3 regions of the Pseudarthrobacter sp. NIBRBAC000502770 genome follow, and region 1 is predicted to be linked to each of the others. Evidence: predicted binding sites of a transcription regulator. Region 1 holds the regulator's gene; each other region holds the start of a gene.

Region 1 (2,257 bases):
GCCGGACTGTGTTCCCGGCTTGACGTCGATGTCCTGGGTGCCGTCGAAGGTTTCCAGGTTGACGTCGGTGCCCAGGGCAGCGGCAGTCATGGGGATGTGCAGGGTGGCGTGCAGGTCGTCGCCTTCCCGCACATAGGTGGCGTCATTGTTGACGCGGATTTCCACGTACAGGTCGCCGGCGGGGCCGCCCGCCGGGCCGGCCTCACCCTGCCCGGAGAGCTGGATCCTGGTTCCGGTGGCTACGCCGGCGGGGACCTTGATGGTCAGCGAACGCCGGCTGCGGATCCGGCCCTGGCCGCTGCATTCGTTGCAGGGGTCCTTGATGACGGTGCCGAAGCCTTCGCAGGTGCCGCAGGGGGCCGCAGTCATGACCTGGCCCAGGATGGAGCGGACGGCCCGCTGGACCTGGCCGCTGCCGCCGCAGATGTCGCAGCGCTCGGGGTGGGTGCCGGGCCGGCAGCAGGATCCCTCACAGGTGGGGCAGACCACGGCGGTGTCCACTTCGAGCTTCTTGTTCACGCCGAACACGGCGTCGCGAAGGTCGATCCGGACGCTGATGAGGGCGTCCTGGCCGCGGCGGACACGGGAAGCCGGGCCGGAGCTGCCCCCGGCGCCGAAGAAGGTGTCGAAGATGTCCTGGAATGCGAAGCCCTGGCCCGCGTAGCCGGCTCCGCCGAAGCCGTTGTCCGTGCCGTTCTCGTTGCCCGTGGTGTCGTAGATCCGCCGCTTCTGGGGGTCGGAGAGGACCTCGTAGGCGTGAGTTACTGCCTTGAAGCGTTCCGAGGCATCCTCACCGGGGTTTACGTCCGGGTGGAGGGTGCGGGCCAGTTTGCGGTAGGCCTTTTTGATCTCTTCGCCCGTAGCTTCGGGTGAGACTCCAAGGACGTCATAGTGGCTGCTCAAAGTTCGTATCTCTTCCTTGTTGTACTGCGTTCAGTCGGGCGGCCCGGCCCGTTGTTCCCGGCCGGAACATGCTCCGGCCGCGCGGGTCAGGGCCCCAAAATCCTGGAAAGGTACCGGGCCACTGCCCGGACGGCGGCCATGGTGGTGGGGTAGTCCATCCTGGTGGGCCCGAGGATTCCTACCTTGGCGACGCTGTCGGGGCCGTAGCCGGTGGCCACCACCGACGCTTCGGCCAGGCCGTCGTAGGGGTTTTCCCTTCCGATGCTGACGGCAACGCCGCGGTGGTCCTGGGCCATCTCGCTCAGCAACCGCAGCATCACCACCTGCTCCTCGAGGGCCTCGAGCACGGGACCGATGCTGAGGGGGAAGTCAACGTTTGACCGGGCCAGGTTGGCTGTCCCGGCCATGACCATCCGGTCCTCCCTGGTGTTTTGCGCCAGCCCCTCGAGGCCAAGTGCCAGGGCGTGCGCAGCCTGCCGCTGTGCCTGTGCCGTGCCGGCCACGACGGAGGGAAGCGCCGTGGCAAGCCGGCTCAGCGGCGTCCCGGACAGTGCGGCGAGGAAACGCGTGCGGAGTGCTGCCACTGCGTCGTCGCCCAGGTCCTGGCCGACGTCGATGACCCGCTGCTCCACCTTGCCGCTGTTGGCAATGAGGACCACCAGCACCTTGCGGGGGGCAAGCAGCACGAATTCGATGTGGCGCACCAACGCCTTGCTGAGGTGCGGGTACTGGACCACAGCCACCTGGTTGGTCAGCTGCGACAGCAGCCGGACGGTGCGGTCCAGGACGTCGTCGAGATCGTCTGCGCCTTCAAGGAGGGACTGGATAGCCCGGCGTTCGGCCGCCGACAGCGGCTTGACCGCCGAGATCTGGTCAACGAAAAGCCGGTAGCCCTTGTCCGTGGGAATCCGCCCTGCACTGGTGTGGGGGGCCGTGATTAATCCCTCGTCCTCAAGGGCCGCCATGTCATTCCGGATGGTTGCGCTGGAAACCCCAAGGTGGTGCCGCTCAACCAGGGCTTTCGACCCAACCGGCTCGCGGGAGTGGACGTAGTCCTCCACGATGGCCCGCAGCACTTCCAGTTTGCGTGGCTCGCTCACTCTCCACCTCCATCCATGGTGCAGGGCCCATGCCCCGCCAGATGCCACCTTGTTAGCACTCGACATGCCTAAGTGCTAACAGTCTATTATGCCTTGGCCCGTTGTTAGCATTGGTACCGCTCCGGGCGAAATTCCGGTGCGGAGGACCTAGCGCTAGGCGGATCGAATCCATGGATTACCAAAACTGGGGGCCCCGCGGCATTTCCGCCCCGGCCAAGTCGGAATTGCCCGAGGTGCCGGTGGAGCGGGGCATG
Region 2 (2,257 bases), 790 kb from region 1:
TCGATGAGGGCGACGACGGACCCTCCGGTTTGGGCCTGCACGTCGATCATGGTGCTGAGGAGTTCGTCGCGGGCGTCGATGAGGTCATCGCCCAGCAGGACAGCGAAGGCTTCATTGCCCACATGCTGCTTTGCCCGGAGCACTGCGTGCCCCAGCCCGTGCGGATCGCCCTGCCGCACGTAGTGGATATCGCCCAGCTGGCTCGCTGCCTGAACGGACGCGAGCTTTTCGGTGTCGCCCTTTTCCCGGAGGGTCGATTCGAGGGATGGCACCCTGTCGAAGTGGTCCTCAAGGGCCCGCTTGTTGCGGCCGGTAATCATCAGCACGTCGCTGAGGCCCACGTGGACGGCTTCCTCCACGACGTACTGGATGGCAGGCTTGTCCACGACGGGAAGCATTTCCTTGGGCATAGCCTTGGTGGCAGGGAGGAACCTGGTGCCCAGGCCCGCTGCGGGAATGACGGCTTTGCGGACTCTGGGATTACTGGTGTTCACCGGACTAATCTAACGTCAGCGTCAAGTATTTCAGTAACTACCGATGCGACGGGCCGGCACCCGGGCTGCAGGCTGCGGACCACGGGGCGACGCAGGGAGGACAACATGCTGCAGGAGTCGAACGCCATCAAGGACGGGATCCGGGCCAGTCATCGCCGCAGGCGGGCAGGCCTCGCGCCGGCCCAGCTTGAAGCAGCGGGCCTGGCTCTGGCCACCCACGGGGACGCGTGGGCCGGATCGGTAACGGAGGGCCGCCCTGGCATTGCGTGCGTCTACCTTGGCGTGGGCCAGGAGCCACCCACCCTGCCGCTGATCAACGCCCTGTACCGCAGCGGGCACAAGGTCCTGCTGCCGGTGTGCGAACCCGCACGGGAGCTGAGCTGGGTTTTCTGGACGCCGGACACCGGCTTCGAACGCAGCAGGTATGCCCCCATTTTGGAGCCTGCGGGGCACCGCCATGGCCCCGAAACCGCGGGCGATGCGTCGGTGCTTTTTATTCCGGCCACAGCGGTGGACCTTGCCGGCAACAGGATTGGCCAAGGCGGCGGTTACTACGACAAATTCCTGGGGCACCTGGCCACGGCCGGGAAGGAAATCCCTTTGTCCGCTGTTATCTACGACGATGAATTACTGCCCGCCGGCAGCATCCCAGCAGAGGAGTTCGACAGGCCCGTTCCGGCCGTTCTTTCGCCCTCCGGGCACCGGCCCCTGTTCGGGGCGGCCTGAGCACACGGCCGGCGGCGCAGTGATAGAATTAGCACTCAGGCCCTGCGACTGCTAATGGTTAACCATGTGGCAGCACGGGACCTCTCGTTTGCCCAAGAGGAGGAGCACCAGTGCCAACATATGCTTACGCCTGCAAGGACTGCGGCCACGCCTTCGACATCGTGCAGTCGTTTTCGGACAGCAGCCTGACATCCTGCCCTGAATGCCAGGGCACGTTGCGCAAGAAGTTCAATAGCGTTGGCGTGGTCTTCAAGGGCTCCGGCTTCTACCGCACGGACTCCCGCGATTCCAAGGGCAGCTCCGTCTCCCCCGCCCCGGCTTCGGCTCCGTCCGCACCCGCTGCCGCCCCCGCCGCGGCGGCACCGGCAGCTGCCGCGAGCTAACGGGCAAATTCTTTCGACGGCGGCCGGCGCGTTCCAGCGCCGGCCGCTTTTGTCCACATAGCCGCAGTCCCGGCTCCCGGGCGGTTGCGGCTACAGCTAGCGTGGGCGCATGCCCCTATTCCCCCGCCGTGGCCGCACCGGCATCAGGTATCCAACGAACACTGGCGGCGTCGGCCGCAGCCCCGGGAAGCGTCCGCCTGCCGCCCGGCTCGCCGCCTGGCTGAACCGCAACCGCAGGCTTGCCGCTGCCCTGCTGCTGTCAGCAGCCGCCGCTGTCGCCGTCCAGCAGGTCACCCCCGCCCCGCTCTCCACAGCTACTGCGCTGGCCGCTGCCCGCGACCTGGCCGCGGGGACAGCGGTGACCGAAGCGGACGTGGCGCGGGTCCAGGTGCCGCCCGGCATGGTCGCCGATGGCTTCCTCCAGGATGAGGCCGCCGCCAAGGGCAAGCAGCTGGCCGCGCCGATGCGGAAGGGCCAACTTTTGTCCGATGCCCAGCTGGTGGGCCCTGGGCTCCTAGCAGGTACGCCGCCGGGGTCTGCCGCTGTGCCACTGCGAATGGCTGACCCTTCGTCCATCCAACTGGTCTCCCCCGGCCAGCTGGTCAATGTGGTGCTCACATCAGCCAACGGGTTCGACCAGCAGGGTCCCTCCGA
Region 3 (2,257 bases), 1.3 Mb from region 1:
CGCCGTCGTCCTCGATGCCTACGCACTGGCCGCCTTGGTGCATCTGGAGGACCAGCTTGACCCTTGGCGCGGCCGGTTGATTCTCACACCCAATCCCACGGAAGCGGCCATCCTGCTGGGACGGGATGTGGCGGACCTCGAGCGGGACGTCGCCGGGATCTCTGAACGGTTTGGTGCCGTGGTCAGCTGCCAGGGGCTGGTCAGCAAGCCAACGGGGCCCGATGCGGACGGCTCCGGCCTGTGGAAGATCACCACCGGGTACGGCGGTTTGGGAACGTCCGGCAGCGGCGACGTGCTGGCGGGGGCGATTGCCGGGCTCCGGGCGCGAGGCACGACCTGCGCACAGGCAGCCTGCTGGGGTACGCACCTGCACGCAGCCGCGGCGGACCGGCTGGCCAGCAGGATGGGTCCCTTGGGATTCCTGGCCCGCGAGCTGGCGGATGAACTGCCCGCGCTGATGCTGGAACTCAGCGTCTGAACGCCTAGCCGCAGCACGCCCGCAGCGGGAGTCCTGGGACATGGATGGCCCCCGGCCGAAACCGGGGGCCACCGTGGCGGGAGGGTAAGGCTTACGCTGCCGATGCGCTGTCTGGCGCTGTGGCGTGCACAGAATGGCGATTCGCCCCAAAAAGGCAGTCAACAGATGTGCCCGCCTCCCGGTCCTGTGGTGAAACTAAGCGGCGATTTCCTGCTTTGCCCCCTTCGTTTCGATCTCGATCTTGCGCGGCTTGGCCTTTTCGGCAACCGGGATCCGCAGCGTCAGGACGCCGGCGTCATAGCTGGCCTTGATGTGGTCAGTGTCCAGCGTGTCGCCGAGGATCAGTTGGCGGCTGAAGACGCCGCGCGGCCGTTCAGAGGCGACCAATTCGGTGTCCTTGCCCACGGGGTCCGGGCGTTCGGCCCGCACCGTCAGGACATTCCGTTCAACATCCAGGTCCACCGAGTCCACCGAGACACCGGGCAAATCAAAGGCCACGACGAATTCCTGGTCCTCTCGCCATGCATCCATCGGCATCGCCGCCGGGCGTGCAGCCGTGCCGAGGACCTGCTGGGCCAGCCTGTCCAGCTCGCGGAACGGATCGGTTCGCATCAACATGGCTTCCCTCCTCGTAAGAGATGGTCCAACATCATTCCCGTATCAGCCGATCTATGGTGGCTGATATAGATTTTTTAGCACTGGAGAACCAAGTCCGCAAGGGTTTCCAGCAGCGGATTCCGGAGAATTTTAGGGCCACCGCGGGCATGGAAAAGGGCCCTCCCAGCCGTGCACGGAGCAGGCAGTGGAAGGGCCCTTTGAGGTTGGCGGTCAGTCCCGGGTGGGGTCCGGGCGGAGCGGCGCCGGGCCGGGATCCGGGACGGGAAGCGGTCCCGGAGGCGCCGGTGCGGGGAACGGATTCGGGGATGGCGGGCCGGGAGGGTGCGGCTGGGTGGGGTCCGGGGAGGTGGGCTCCGGGCCCGGTTCCGGCGGGAACGGCTCAGGTTCGTGCACTGGCGGGATGGTCATGAACTTCCCTTCTCACGCTGGGCGGATGTGCCTTGGACTGCCCAGCCTACGCTTGCGGTCCGCCTGCAACCACCCTCTTCTCCCCGGTTGCTCCATCAGTTTTGGTCCCTAAACGCCGGTTTTAGGAGCTATAGGTGATGGAGCATCACGACGGCGGGGGGGGTTGCCAACGTGCGGATCCGTTAGTCCCGGACCGGGCAGGCTGCCAGAGTCTTTCGCCCTCTTCCCGCCAAGGGCGTCTCCCCCGACAGCGAACGGCCCCCTGGCCCGCGGGGGTGGTGGATATATTGAATCCATGACCTCCACTTCCCTGCAGGATTCCGCCGGTACTGCGGTCCCGGCTCCCCCGGCCGCCAAAAAGATCCCCACCGAGCGCACCCACCACGGGGAGACCTTCGTGGACAACTACGAGTGGCTGCGGGACAAGGAGTCGGCGGAGGTGGTGGAGCACCTGCGGGCCGAAAACGCCTACCAGGAAGCCGTCACGGCGCACCAGGAACCGCTCCGGGAGGCCATTTTCCAGGAGATCAAAGGCCGCACCCAGGAAACCGACCTGTCCGTCCCGCACCGCAAGGACGGCTGGTGGTACTTCAGCCGCTCCGCGGAGGGCAAGGAGTACGGCATCCACTGCCGGGTAAAGGCACAGGACTCCGGAGACAAGGTGGCCGACTGGACGCCTCCGGCTGTAGAGGCCGGGGTGGAGATCCCGGGCGAGGAGATCCTGCTGGACGGCAATGTGGAGGCCGAAGGCAA

What was found. The regulator HrcA, encoded in region 1, represses chaperone genes, less so after heat shock. The targets are predictions, from matches to a motif close to TTNGCACTCGNNNNNNNCGAGTGCNAA.
Region 2: NIBR502770_RS11925 (FmdB family zinc ribbon protein) is a predicted target of HrcA. The motif match lies at 1,249-1,275, and genes of this name have one in related genera.
Region 3: NIBR502770_RS14215 (Hsp20/alpha crystallin family protein) is a predicted target of HrcA. The motif match lies at 1,171-1,197, and genes of this name have one in related genera.

What each region holds. Positions count from the first base shown of each region.
Region 1 is NZ_CP041198.1:1,695,000-1,697,256, forward strand. It holds gene dnaJ (molecular chaperone DnaJ) at 1-903, opposite strand, end outside; gene hrcA (heat-inducible transcriptional repressor HrcA) at 990-2,003, opposite strand; gene NIBR502770_RS08180 (DUF3097 domain-containing protein) at 2,174-2,257, shown strand, end outside.
Region 2 is NZ_CP041198.1:2,481,970-2,484,226, forward strand. It holds gene galU (UTP--glucose-1-phosphate uridylyltransferase GalU) at 1-494, opposite strand, end outside; gene NIBR502770_RS11920 (5-formyltetrahydrofolate cyclo-ligase) at 600-1,220, shown strand; gene NIBR502770_RS11925 (FmdB family zinc ribbon protein) at 1,331-1,603, shown strand; gene NIBR502770_RS11930 (RcpC/CpaB family pilus assembly protein) at 1,713-2,257, shown strand, end outside.
Region 3 is NZ_CP041198.1:2,951,023-2,953,279, forward strand. It holds gene NIBR502770_RS14210 (NAD(P)H-hydrate dehydratase) at 1-478, shown strand, start outside; gene NIBR502770_RS14215 (Hsp20/alpha crystallin family protein) at 674-1,096, opposite strand; gene NIBR502770_RS14220 (hypothetical protein) at 1,307-1,504, opposite strand; gene NIBR502770_RS14225 (S9 family peptidase) at 1,800-2,257, shown strand, end outside.